Regions from separate parts of the Streptomyces incarnatus genome, predicted to be linked through region 2. Evidence: riboswitches for the same ligand, from Rfam matches in the RefSeq annotation. Region 2 holds a riboswitch; each other region holds the start of a gene.
The links. Region 2 has a riboswitch for cobalamin ahead of ABB07_RS29725 (cobalamin biosynthesis protein). Riboswitches for the same ligand answer to the same signal wherever they lie in the genome.
Positions count from the first base shown of each region.

Region 1: linked by a shared signal. The riboswitch ahead of ABB07_RS13155 (ribonucleoside-diphosphate reductase subunit alpha) and the one ahead of ABB07_RS29725 (cobalamin biosynthesis protein) in region 2 are both predicted to bind cobalamin.
Region 3: linked by a shared signal. The riboswitch ahead of nicT (Nickel transporter NicT) and the one ahead of ABB07_RS29725 (cobalamin biosynthesis protein) in region 2 are both predicted to bind cobalamin.

Region 1 is NZ_CP011497.1:2,984,766-2,989,101, forward strand. It holds gene mctP (monocarboxylate uptake permease MctP) at 1-974, shown strand, start outside; gene ABB07_RS13150 (GNAT family N-acetyltransferase) at 1,050-1,604, shown strand; cobalamin riboswitch at 1,609-1,733, shown strand; gene ABB07_RS13155 (ribonucleoside-diphosphate reductase subunit alpha) at 1,863-4,253, shown strand.
Region 2 is NZ_CP011497.1:6,574,579-6,578,914, reverse strand. It holds gene ABB07_RS29735 (inorganic phosphate transporter) at 125-1,375, shown strand; gene ABB07_RS29730 (hypothetical protein) at 1,410-1,637, shown strand; cobalamin riboswitch at 1,780-1,923, shown strand; gene ABB07_RS29725 (cobalamin biosynthesis protein) at 2,112-3,083, shown strand; gene ABB07_RS29720 (cobyric acid synthase) at 3,080-4,336, shown strand, end outside.
Region 3 is NZ_CP011497.1:4,194,025-4,198,360, forward strand. It holds gene ABB07_RS18760 (glycoside hydrolase family 13 protein) at 1-942, opposite strand, end outside; gene ABB07_RS18765 (ArsR/SmtB family transcription factor) at 1,059-1,415, opposite strand; cobalamin riboswitch at 1,494-1,682, shown strand; gene nicT (Nickel transporter NicT) at 1,711-2,760, shown strand; gene ABB07_RS18775 (nucleoside hydrolase) at 2,800-3,765, opposite strand; gene thrS (threonine--tRNA ligase) at 3,806-4,336, opposite strand, start outside.

The DNA.
Region 1 (4,336 bases), 3.6 Mb from region 2:
AGCTGGGCGGCTTCGACGACGTCTTCGCCAAGGCGGCCCACGCCTTCAGCCAGGTCAACCCGGCCACGGGCAAGCCGCGCGGTGCGCTCGTGCCCCCGGAGGCGGGCCAGTGGACGTACGCCACCCTGGCCCTCGGCTCCGCCCTCGCGCTCTTCATGTACCCGCACTCGATCACCGCGACCCTGTCCTCCAAGAGCCGTGAGGTGATCCGCCGCAACACCACGATCCTGCCGCTGTACTCCCTGATGCTGGGCCTGCTCGCCCTGCTGGGCTTCATGGCGATCGCGGCCGGAGTGAAGGTCAAGAACGGCCAGCTGGCCATCCCGCAGCTCTTCGAGGACATGTTCCCGAGCTGGTTCGCGGGCGTGGCCTTCGCGGCGATCGGCATCGGTGCGCTGGTCCCGGCGGCGATCATGTCGATCGCGGCGGCGAACCTCTTCACCCGCAACATCTACAAGGACTTCATCAAGCCGGACGCGACGCCGAAGCAGGAGGCCCAGGTCTCCAAGGTCGTCTCGCTGCTGGTGAAGGTCGGCGCCCTGGTCTTCGTCCTCACCATGGACAAGACGGTCGCCATCAACTTCCAGCTGCTGGGCGGCATCTGGATCCTGCAGACCTTCCCAGCCCTGGTCGGCGGCCTGTTCACCCGCTGGTTCCACCGCTGGGCGCTGCTCGCCGGCTGGGCGGTCGGCATGGCGTACGGCACGGTCGCCGCGTACGGCGTCGCCTCCCCGACCCAGAAGCACTTCGGCGGCTCGGCGAAGGAGATCCCCGGCATCGGCGAGATCGGCTACATCGGCCTCACGGCGTTCGTCCTCAACGTCGTGGTCACCGTGGTCCTCACCTTCGCCCTGAAGGCCCTGAAGGCCCCGGAGGGCACCGACGAGACCAAGCCGGAGGACTACACGGCGGACGCGGGAGACCCCGGGGTGCAGGTGGAACTGCCGCCGGCCACCGCGGGCGCCAGTCACTGAACGACTGTCGTACGACGGGCCGCCGGAGGAAAAACCGGCGGCCCGTTGTCGTACCCCTCCGGCACACTCGGTGCCATGGACTTCGTGATCCGGAAGGTGACCCCGGGCGACTACGAAAGCCTCGGCGAGGTCACCGCCCAGGCCTACCTCCAGGACGGTCTCCTCGACTTCGGGGAGAGCGACGCGTACCTCGGTGAACTGAGGGACGTGGCCAAGCGCGCCGCCGACGCGGACGTACTCGTGGCCACGCAGAACGACACCCTCCTCGGCGGGGTCACCTTCGTTCCGTCCCCCGGACCCATGGCCGACATCGCACGCCCCGGAGAGGCCGAGATACGGATGCTCGCCGTGGCCCACGCGGCGCGTGGCCGGGGCGTCGGCGAGGCTCTCGTGCGGGCCTGCGTCGACCGCGCGCGGGCCACCGAGGGCTGCCGGGCCGTCGTCCTGTCCACCCAGCGCACCATGCACGCCGCCCACCGCATCTACGAACGGCTGGGTTTCGTTCGCACGCCCGAGCGGGACTGGAATCCGCTGCCGGGGCAGCTCGACATCACTCTGCTCACCTACGAGTTGACGCTCCGACACCGCCACGACACAACATCTGGGGGTGTCACGACAGCCCGGCACTAGATGTATGCTCGTGCTCGCTGTCGCCGCAGGGGAATCCGGTGCGAATCCGGAACTGTCCCGCAACGGTGTACTCGCGTGCGTTCGCACGCCCGTGTCAGTCCGAGGACCTGCCGGCAGCGCGCGCCCGGCCGTCCGGTCCGGGTGCCTTCCGACGTCCGGGCCTCGCGGAATGGGCCGGTGGACTCGGGCGCCGTCTGCGCTCGTGGCTGCCCCCTGCCCGCCCGCGAGGCCCCCGTGCCGAGCGAGGGAGAGCCCCACGTGACCATCGCGCCAGCAGACCCGGCTTCAGCCGGCGGCATGTCAGCCGGCGGCCTGGAGACCGACGGTCCCGGCACCGCGCTGCTGCGGACCCTGACCGAGCTGACCGCCGACCTGCCCGACGCCGACCCCGGCCGGGTCGCCGCCGCCGCGCTGCGCGGCCGGTCGGCGAAGGCCGACGAGTCGGAGCTGCGCGAGCTGGCCACGGAGGCCGCCGCCGGGCTCATCTCGGAGGACCCCGCCTACTCCCGGCTCGCCGCCCGGCTGCTGACCATCTCCATCCGCGCCGAGGCCGCCTCGCAGGGCGTGACGTCCTTCACCGGGTCCGTGGCCGTGGGACACCGCGAGGGGCTCATCGCCGACCGGACCGCCGAGTTCGCGCGGCTGCACGCCGAGCGGCTCGACGCGCTGGTCGACCGGCAGGCGGACGACCGCTTCGGCTACTTCGGCCTGCGGACGCTCTACAGCCGCTACCTGCTGCGGCACCCGATCACCCGCAAGGTCATCGAGACGCCCCAGCACTTCATGCTGCGGGTGGCGAGCGGGCTCGCCGAGGACGACACCGTCCGGTCCGTGGACGAAGTGGCCGCGCTCTACGGGCTCATGAGCCGGCTCGACTACCTCCCGTCCTCCCCCACGCTCTTCAACTCCGGCACCCGGCACCCGCAGATGTCGTCCTGCTACCTCCTCGACTCCCCGCTGGACGAGCTGGACTCCATCTACGACCGCTACCACCAGGTGGCCCGGCTCTCCAAGCACGCCGGCGGCATCGGCCTTTCGTACTCCCGGATCCGCAGCCGCGGTTCGCTGATCCGCGGGACCAACGGGCACTCCAACGGCATCGTGCCGTTCCTGAAGACCCTGGACGCCTCGGTGGCCGCCGTGAACCAGGGCGGCCGGCGCAAGGGTGCCGCCGCCGTCTACCTGGAGACCTGGCACTCCGACATCGAGGAGTTCCTGGAGCTGCGGGACAACACCGGTGAGGACGCCCGCCGTACGCACAACCTGAACCTCGCGCACTGGGTACCGGACGAGTTCATGCGCCGGGTCAATGCCGACGAGCAGTGGTCGCTGTTCTCCCCGGCGGACGTGCCCGAGCTGGTGGACCTGTGGGGCGAGGAGTTCGACGCCGCCTACCGCAAGGCCGAGCAGGCGGGCCTCGCGAAGAAGACCATCCCGGCCCGGGAGCTGTACGGCCGGATGATGCGCACCCTCGCGCAGACCGGCAACGGCTGGATGACCTTCAAGGACGCGGCCAACCGCACCGCCAACCAGACGGCCCTGCCGGGGCACGTGGTCCACTCCTCCAACCTCTGCACGGAGATCCTGGAGGTCACCGACGACGGGGAGACGGCGGTCTGCAACCTGGGCTCCGTGAACCTCGGTGCCTTCGTCGACACGGCGACCGGGGACATCGACTGGGAGCGGCTGGACGAGACCGTCCGCACCGCCGTGACCTTCCTCGACCGCGTGGTCGACATCAACTTCTACCCGACCGAGCAGGCGGGACGGTCCAACGCCAAGTGGCGGCCCGTCGGCCTCGGCGCGATGGGCCTGCAGGACGTCTTCTTCAAGCTGCGCCTGCCCTTCGACTCCCCGGAGGCCAAGGCCCTGTCCACGCGGATCGCCGAGCGGATCATGCTCGCCGCGTACGAGGCCTCCGCCGACCTCGCCGAGCGCAGCGGCCCGCTGCCGGCGTGGGAGAAGACCCGTACGGCCCGGGGTGTGCTGCACCCCGACCACTACGGCGTCGAGCTGACCTGGCCCGAGCGGTGGGAGGCGCTGCGCAGCCGTATCGCCGAGGTCGGCATGCGCAACTCCCTGCTGCTGGCCATCGCGCCCACCGCCACCATCGCCTCGATCGCGGGCGTGTACGAGTGCATCGAGCCGCAGGTGTCGAACCTGTTCAAGCGCGAGACGCTGTCCGGTGAGTTCCTGCAGGTCAACTCGTACCTGGTGAACGACCTTAAGGAACTGGGCGTCTGGGACGCCCGCACCCGGGAGGCGCTGCGCGACTCGAACGGCTCGGTGCAGGGCTTCGCCTGGATCCCCGAGGACGTGCGCGCCCTGTACCGCACGGCGTGGGAGATCCCGCAGCGCGGGCTGATCGACATGGCGGCGGCCCGTACCCCGTTCCTGGACCAGTCCCAGTCCCTGAACCTCTTCATGGAGACGCCGACCATCGGCAAGCTCTCCTCGATGTACGCGTACGCCTGGAAGTCGGGCCTGAAGACGACGTACTACCTGCGCTCCCGCCCGGCGACCCGGATCGCCCGCGCGGCCCAGGGCCAGGCGCAGACCAAGACCCCCATCCCCGTGCAGCAGGCCGCCGACCCCGACGCCGTCGCCTGCTCCCTTGAGAACCCCGAGTCCTGCGAGGCCTGCCAGTAATGCCCACCCGTCGCCCGACCACCACCCCTGATGGACGGCGCTCCGCGCCGACTGCGCCAACCCGCAATGCCAACCTCCTCGAC
Region 2 (4,336 bases):
CCGGGGCCAAGCGGAACGCCGACACCCCTCTATCGACACCCTGACGCCCGTCCCAGTTCATCTTCCGTTCACCCAGGTTGCCTACGGTCGTCGCACCAATGACCTCGAACGATTGCCTGGGTAAATGGAAAGCTTCTCGCTGATCCTCGCGATAGTGGTGGTAACCGCTCTCGCGTTCGATTTCACGAACGGTTTCCACGACACCGCCAACGCGATGGCCACCACCATCTCCACAGGCGCGCTGAAGCCCAAGATCGCGGTGGCCATGTCCGCCGCGCTCAACCTGCTGGGCGCCTTCCTCTCCGTGGAGGTCGCCAACACGATCTCCAAGGGTCTCGTCGACGAGACCGGCATCCGTCCCGAGGTCATCTTCGCCGCCCTCGTCGGCGCGATCCTCTGGAACCTGCTGACCTGGCTGGTGGGCCTCCCCTCGAGTTCCTCGCACGCCCTGATGGGCGGCCTGATCGGCGCCACCGTCGCCTCCGCCGGCTTCGGCGCGGTGCACGGTGACGTCCTGGTCACCAAGGTGCTGCTCCCGGCGGTCGCCGCGCCGATCGTGGCCGGTCTCGCCTCGATGCTGGCCACCCGGTTCTCCTACGGCATCGGCGGCAAGGCGGAGGGCGAGGCCACCCGCAAGTGCTACCGCGCCGGCCAGATCGCCTCCGCCGGCCTGGTCTCCCTCGCCCACGGCACCAACGACGCCCAGAAGACCATGGGCATCATCACCCTCGCGCTGATCGCGGGCGGCGCCATCGCCCCGGGCTCCAACCCTCCCACCTGGGTCATCCTCTCCGCCGGCCTGGCCATCGCGCTCGGCACCTACATCGGCGGCTGGCGGATCATCCGCACCATGGGCAAGGGCCTGACCGACCTGGAGCCGCGCCAGGGCTTCGCCGCCCAGACCAGCGCCGCCACCGCCATCCTGGCCTCCTCCCACCTCGGCTTCTCCCTCTCCACCACGCACGTCGTCTCCGGCTCGGTGATGGGCGCGGGCCTCGGCCGCAAGGGCGGGGTGGTCCGCTGGTCCACCGCGACCCGCATGGCGATCGCCTGGGTGCTCACCCTCCCGGCCGCCGCGCTGGTCGGCGCGGGCGCCGAGTCCGTCACGGGCCTCGGTGACTGGGGCACCGGGCTGGTCGCCGTCTTCCTGGTCGCCGCGAGCGCCGCGATCTGGAAGATCTCCCGCCGCGAGGTCGTCGACCACACCAACGTGGTGGCCGAGACCGAGGAGCCGGCCGGTGTGGTGACCGCCGCCATCGCCGCGGTGACCCCGCCCCCGGCGGGCACGATCAGCGAGAACCTGACGGCCACGATCCCCTCCCCGGCCGCCACCGAGCCCGCGCCCGAGGCCGCCCCGCCGGCCGCGACCGTCTGACCCCGGCCACACCGGTACCCAAGGAAGCAACCCCATGAAGATCGACTGGTCGGCCCTCGGCTCCGTCTTCGGCACCAGCCTCGTGTTCACCGTGGGCCTGGTGGCCCTGTTCACCCTCGGCATCAACGGTCTGGCGCGGCGCGAGAAGGCCGCGGCGCAGGGCGGCTCCGCCCCCCTCGCGGTCACCGGCGCGTACGCCTGCTTCGCCGCGTGCGCGGCGGCGGTGGCGTACGGCATCTTCCTCATCGTCTCCAAGTCCTGACCCAGCCACACGAATCGGGCATGCCGAAGGCTCCTCTCCGTCCTGGACGGAGAGGAGCCTTCGGCATGCCCGGAGGTCACGGGCGTCCCGCGATGTGGGGATCGGCACACTCTCCCCTCGCAGGTCAACGGCAAGTTGACGGCCGTTCCGGGCGCGTGGTGGACTGCCCAGGCCATGTACGGCGGCAAGGAGAGGAAGCCGGTGCGAATCCGGCGCGGTCCCGCCACTGTCACCGGGGAAGAACATCCCGGGAGCCAGGAACTCTCACCGCCGAATCTCGTCGAACCAGGGCGCGGACACCCTGAGTGAGGACATCGATCGCCATGCCCGGCTGCAGCAGGACAAGGACCGCCACCAAGCGCTCCGCGGGGAGTGCCACAACAAGCCGTCGGTCGTCCGCAGGCCCGTCGTGGCTGGTCGCGCAGTTCCCCGCGCCCCTTCGGGGCGCAGCTGCCACCCACGTCGGCTGAGCCGATGGGTGCCGATCGCATTCACGCGTACGGCGCCGCCGCCGGCCTTCTCGGTGACCTGCTCCTCGGCGATCCGCGCCGCGGGCATCCGGTCGCCGCGTTCGGGCGGGCGGCCGCTGCCGTGGACCGCGCGTTGTGGCACGATCACCGCGGCTGGGGCGCCGTGCACACCGCCGTGTGCGCCGGTGGCGCCGTCGCACTCGGCACGCTGGCCACACGCGCCGTGCGCCCTTCCGCCGCCGCCTCCATCGCGCTGACCGCCGCCGCCACCTGGGCGGTGGTGGGTGGTACGTCGCTCGCCCGGGAGGCCCGCGCCATCGGGCGCGCCCTGGAGTCCGGGGACGTCGACGCGGCCCGCGCCCGGCTGCCGCATCTGTGCGGCCGGGACCCGCAGGCGCTGGACGCCGACGGGATCGCCCGGGCCGTCGTCGAGTCGGTCGCCGAGAACACCTCGGACGCCGTCGTGGGCGCCCTGGTGTGGGGGGCCGTGGCCGGGGTGCCGGGGCTGCTGGGGTTCCGGGCCGTCAACACCCTGGACGCGATGGTCGGTCACAGGTCCCCCCGCTACCGCCGCTACGGCTGGGCCTCGGCCCGGCTGGACGACCTGGCCGGCTGGCCGGGGGCCCGGCTGACCGCCGTACTCGCGGCCGTGGCCGGACCCGAACCGCTCGGTGCCCTGCGCGCCTGGAAGGCGGACGCCCACCGGCACCCGAGCCCCAACGCCGGGCCCGTGGAGGCCTCCTTCGCGGGCGCGCTCGGTGTGCGGCTCGGCGGCACGCTCTCCTACGCCGGCCGCGTCGAGCACCGGCCCGTACTCAACGGGGACACCGGCCGGGCCGTTCGGGTCACCGACATCGACCGGGCCGTACGGCTCTCCCGCCGCGTCGGCCTGCTCGCGCTCGGCACCACGGTCGCCGCCCGCCTCCTCGTCAGCGGCGTCAAGAGCCTCAGGAGCCCGAAGGGACGTGGGAAGTGAACGGGGGACTCCTCGTCGCCGGCACCACCTCCGACGCCGGCAAGAGCGTCGTGACGGCCGGGATCTGCCGGTGGCTGGTGCGTCAGGGCGTGAAGGTCGCGCCGTTCAAGGCGCAGAACATGTCGCTCAACTCCTTCGTGACCCGCGAGGGCGCCGAGATCGGGCGGGCGCAGGCGATGCAGGCCCAGGCGTGCCGGATCGAGCCGACCGCGCTGATGAACCCGGTGCTGCTCAAGCCGGGCGGCGAACAGAGCAGCCAGGTGGTGCTGCTGGGCAAGCCGGTGGGCGAGCTGAGCGCGCGCGGGTACCACGGCGGGCGGCAGCAGAAGCTCCTCGGCACGGTGCTGGACTGCCTGGCCGAGTTGCGGGGCACGTATGACGCGGTGATCTGTGAGGGCGCGGGCTCCCCGGCGGAGATCAATCTGCGCCGGACCGACATCGTGAACATGGGCATCGCGCGGAACGCGCGGCTGCCCGTGCTGGTGGTGGGCGACATCGACCGCGGGGGCGTCTTCGCCTCCTTCTTCGGGACCGTGGCGCTGCTGTCGCCGGAGGACCAGGAGCTGGTCGCCGGGTTCCTCGTGAACAAGTTCCGGGGCGATGTCTCCCTGCTGGAGCCCGGGTTGGACATGCTCCAGGGCCTGACCGGGCGGCGGACGTACGGCGTGCTCCCGTTCCGGCACGGACTCGGCATCGACGAGGAGGACGGGCTGCGGGTCTCCCTGCGCGGAACCGTCCGGGAGTCCACCGTGGCTCCCCCCGTCGGCGTGGACGTACTGCGCGTCGCCGTGTGCGCGATCCCGTTGATGTCCAACTTCACCGATGTCGACGCGCTCGCCGCCGAACCGGGGGTCGTGGTGCGGTTCGTGGACCGGCCGGAGGAGCTGGCGGACGCGGACCTGGTCGTCGTCCCGGGCACCCGCGGCACCGTGCGGGCGCTGGAGTGGCTGCGCGAGCGCGGGCTCGCGGACGCCCTCGTGCGGCGGGCCGCCGAAGGGCGCCCGGTCCTCGGCGTCTGCGGCGGCTTCCAGATCCTCGGCGAGCACATCGAGGACGAGGTCGAGTCGCGGGCCGGCGCGGTCGACGGGCTCGGCGTGCTGCCCGTGCGGGTGCGGTTCGCCCGCGAGAAGACCCTGACCCGGCCGTCCGGCGAGGCCCTCGGCGAACGCGTCGAGGGGTACGAGATCCACCACGGGGTCGCCGAAGTGGCCGGTGGGGAAGCCTTCCTGGACGGCTGCCGGGTCGGCCAGACC
Region 3 (4,336 bases), 2.4 Mb from region 2:
GCGGAGTTCCGCGGCGTCCCAACGGGCTTCGAGGTATTCGAAGTTGAAGGCCTGGCCGAGTTCGTCGAGGCGGGCGTACAGTGCGCGGCGCGGTCCGGGGACCCAGGCCTCGGCGACGGCGGTGCGCGGCGGGCGGTAGGCGTCGAAGACCTTGCGCCAGTCCCGGTAGATCTCGTGGACCTCGTCGCGGTCCCAGTAGGGGTGGCTGCCCGGCGGGACGAGCGGCAGGGCCTCCTCGCCGGTGGCGCCGAGGTTCCCGGTGTCCCGCAGGGGCTCGGCGAGGTCCTTGGCGAGGCCGTGGGCGACGTCGACCCGGAAGCCGTCGACACCCCGGTCGGACCAGAAGCGCAGGGTGGTGCGGAAGTCGGCGCGGACGTCCTCGTTGTCCCAGTTGAGGTCGGGCTGTTCGGGGGCGAAGAGGTGCAGGTACCACTCGCCGTCCGGGGTCCGCTGCCAGGCGCTGCCGCCGAAGACGGACTGCCAGTCGGTGGGCGGGAGTTCGCCGTGCGCGCCCCGGCCGGGGCGGAAGACGTACCGCTCGCGGGCCGGGGAGCCGGGGCCGGAGCGCAGGGCCTCCTGGAACCAGGGGTGCCGGTGCGAGGTGTGGTTCGGGACGATGTCGACGACGACCTTCAGACCGAGCCGGTGGGCCTCGCCGACCAGGGCGTCGAAGTCGTCCAGGGTGCCGAGGCGGGGGTCGACGTCCCGGTGGTCGGCGACGTCGTAGCCGCCGTCGGCCAGTTCGGAAGGGTAGAAGGGGCTCAGCCACAGGGCGTCGACGCCGAGGCCGGCGAGGTGGTCCAGGCGCAGGGTGATGCCGCGCAGATCGCCGAGCCCGTCGCCGTCGGCGTCGGCGAAGCTGCGGGGATAGACCTGGTAGATGACGGCCTGGCGCCACCAGTCGGGGCTCTTGGGGGAGAGGTCCGGGAAGCGGTCTGCCATACGGGATCCCTTCGGAAAGGACACGACGGTACAGGGAATCTGTCCACATTGCCCGGAAAAGGAACCTTCGGCCCGGCACGGAGCACCTGCCCCGCGCCCTCGCCCCGGTGGCGCGCCTAGCCCGGCGTACCGCAGTGCTCCAGCAGCCCCGCCACCTCGCCGTCCACCACCTGGTACCTGACGACCCGGCCCTCCTTCTCGCCCGCGACGACACCGGCCGCTCGCAGCAGCCGCAGGGCCTGGGAGACGGCGGGGTCGTTCATGCCCGTGGCGATGGCGAGGTCGGAGACGGCGAGCGGACCGGTGTGGTGGAGGGCGAGCAGGAGGGACAGCCGGTTGGGGTCGGCCAGCAGGGAGAAGCGGTCGGCCCAGGTACGGACGTGGCCCGCGTCGCCGATGGCGGCGATCGCCTCGCACACCCGGTGACCGTCGATGGTGCGGCGGTCGGCTCGGTCGGCAGGCACGAGATGCATGGCCTCATCCTCGCAGCCCGGCATGTGATCTTGAATACCTGCTCGGTTGTGCAGCTATGCAGAAGAGCCCCCGCACCCCTACGGTGGTCGGGCCGTGGTGTTCGGGAAGTCGATGCAAGGTCGACGCGGCCCTCGCCACTGTGATCGGGGAGTTCCCGTCCCGTCCGGCACCCGCCGGGCCACTGGTCGGTCGTACGACTGGGAAGGCAGGGACGGCGAACGCACCACCCCGTAAGCCAGGAGACCGGCCACGGCAGCTCACGAAGTGATCCACGAGGTGCTGGAGCGTGAACCGATGGCCAATGCTGCCGATACCCCTGCCGTGACGGCTTCCTTCCGCTGGCGGCGCGAGGACACCGTCAAGACGATCGGGCTGGTGGCGGTGATCGCCGCCCTCCACGTCGTCGCCTTCGGGATCCTCTTCCTCCTCGTCGTCCCCGGCCACTACCAGGTCGGCTCCAAGGCCTTCGGCATCGGCCTGGGCATCACCGCCTACACGCTGGGCGTGCGGCACGCCTTCGACGCCGACCACATCGCCGCGATCGACAACACCACCCGCAAGCTGATGGCCGACGGCAAGCGGCCGGTGTCGGTGGGGTTCTGGTTCGCGCTCGGGCACTCCAGCGTGGTGATCGTGCTCGCCGTGATGATCGCGGCCGGCACGCAGCTCGCCGACAAGGTGACCAACGAGAACTCCGGCACCCACCAGGTCCTCGGCTTCCTGGGGACGACGATCGCCGGCGCGTTCCTGTATCTCATCGCCGCGCTCAACTTGGTGGCCCTCGTCGGCATCCTGCGCGTCTTCCGGGCGATGCGGGCGGGGACGTACGACGAGACCGAGCTGGAACGCCACCTGGACTCACGCGGGTTCATGAACCGCTTCCTCGGCCGCCTCACCCGGTCCATCAGCCGCCCCGGCCAGATGTACCCGGTCGGGTTCCTGTTCGGCCTCGGCTTCGAGACGGCCACCGAGGTCACCCTGATGGTGATGGCGGGCTCCGGTGCGGCGGCGGGCCTGCCCTGGTACGCCATCCTGTGCCTGCCGCTGCTGTTCACCGCGGGGATGTGCCTGTTCGACACGCTCGACGGCACGTTCATGAACTTCGCCTACCAGTGGGCCTTCTCGAACCCGGTGCGCAAGGTCTTCTACAACCTGACCATCACCGGGCTGTCCATCGTGGTCGCCTTCTTCATCGGCACCATGGAGCTGGTCGGCCTCGACCTCGGCAACATCGGTTACGTGATCGTCGCCCTGTTCGTGGTGGTGTGGGCGGCGGCGCTGGCGTACTGGCGCCTGGCCCGGGTGGAGGAGCGCTGGACGGCCCCCGCGTCCGGCGGCCGGTGACGGCACGTCACGTCGGCCCCGGGACCTGGTGCCCCGGGACTAGCGTTCGACCGTCTCCAGGTACAACTTGACGTAGCGGTCCACGGCGACCTCCAACGCCACGTCCACCATCGCCTGTTGGCGCCTGCCCTCGTGGATCTCGGACTCGCCGGGGCGGGGGCGGCGGTCGACGATCGTCTGGCCCCGGGTCGGGCCGGGGGCCAGGGACACCTCGACCGGGAGCAGGCGGGTGGTGATGCCCTGCGGGTCGGCGACCGCGCACACCGCGCCCGCGTCGCCCAGGCCGCCCGCCTCCTCCGCCTCGGGCTCCTCGCCCTGTGCGGTCGGCCGGTGGGCGAGGAGCTCTCCGGCCAGGCGGGTGCCGGGGTCGGCGCTGGTGCGCAGCCGGTGCACCTCCGGGGCGGGCACGACCACCTGCATGAAGACGTCGAGGCCGTACATGGTGAGGGGCACCCCGGAGGAGAGCAGGATCGCCGCCGCCTCCGGGTCGTGCCAGACGTTGAACTCGGCGACCGGAGTCGCGTTCCCGACGGCCACCGCGCCGCCCATGAAGACGACCCGCTCGATGTTGCGGGTCACCTCCGGGTGGGTGCGCAGCAGCAGGGCGATGTTGGTCAGGGGCGCGGTGGGGATCAGGGTGACCGGGCGGGGCGAGGCCAGGATCTCGCGCCGGAGCAGGGCCACGGCGTCCAGCTCGCAGGCGCGGCGCTTCGGCGCGGGCAGGCCCAGGTCGCCCATGCCGTCGGCGCCGTGCACGTGCTGCGCCGGGCGCGCCGGTTCGATCAGCGGGCGCTGCGCGCCCCGGCCCACCGGGATCTCCGGGGCGCCCGCCTGCTCCAGCACGGTCAGGGTGTTGCGGACCACGCCGTCGACGTCCGTGTTCCCGGCCACGCAGGTCACCGCGCGCAGGTCGAGACCCGGGTGGCGCACGGCCAGCAGCAGGGCGAGGGCGTCGTCGACCCCGGTGTCGCAGTCGATGATCACGGGGATGGGCTGACCGGTCACGGCGGGCTCCTTCCGTCAAGCCGACCTTAGATCAGGACGGTCACTCCCACAGTGCGGTGCCGCGTGCGGCCACCCGTGCGGAGATCCGCCGCAGCAGCTCGGGCACCGGCAGTTCCCCGGGCCTGCGGCCGTCCCGCAGCCGTACGGCGGCCAGGCCCGCCTCCGCCTCGCGGGCGCCGATCACCGCCTGGTACGGCACCAGGCGGGCGGCGCGGATCCGGGCGCCGAGGGTGCCCTCGGCGGGCCCCGCGAGTTCGGCGCGCAGTCCCAGCCCGGCCGCCTCGCGCACGATCTCGGCCGCCCGGCCCAGCTGCTCCTCGCCGACCGGCAGGACGGCCAGCTGCACCGGGGCAAGCCAGGCCGGGAAGGCGCCCGCGTGCGCCTCGATCAGATGGGCGACGGCCCGCTCGACGCTGCCGATGATGCTGCGGTGCACCATCACGGGCCGGTGTTTCGCGCCGTCGGCGCCGATGTAGTGCAGGTCGAAGCGGGCCGGCTGGTGGAAGTCGATCTGCACGGTGGACAGGGTGGACTCGCGGCCGGCCGGGTCGGCGATCTGCACGTCGATCTT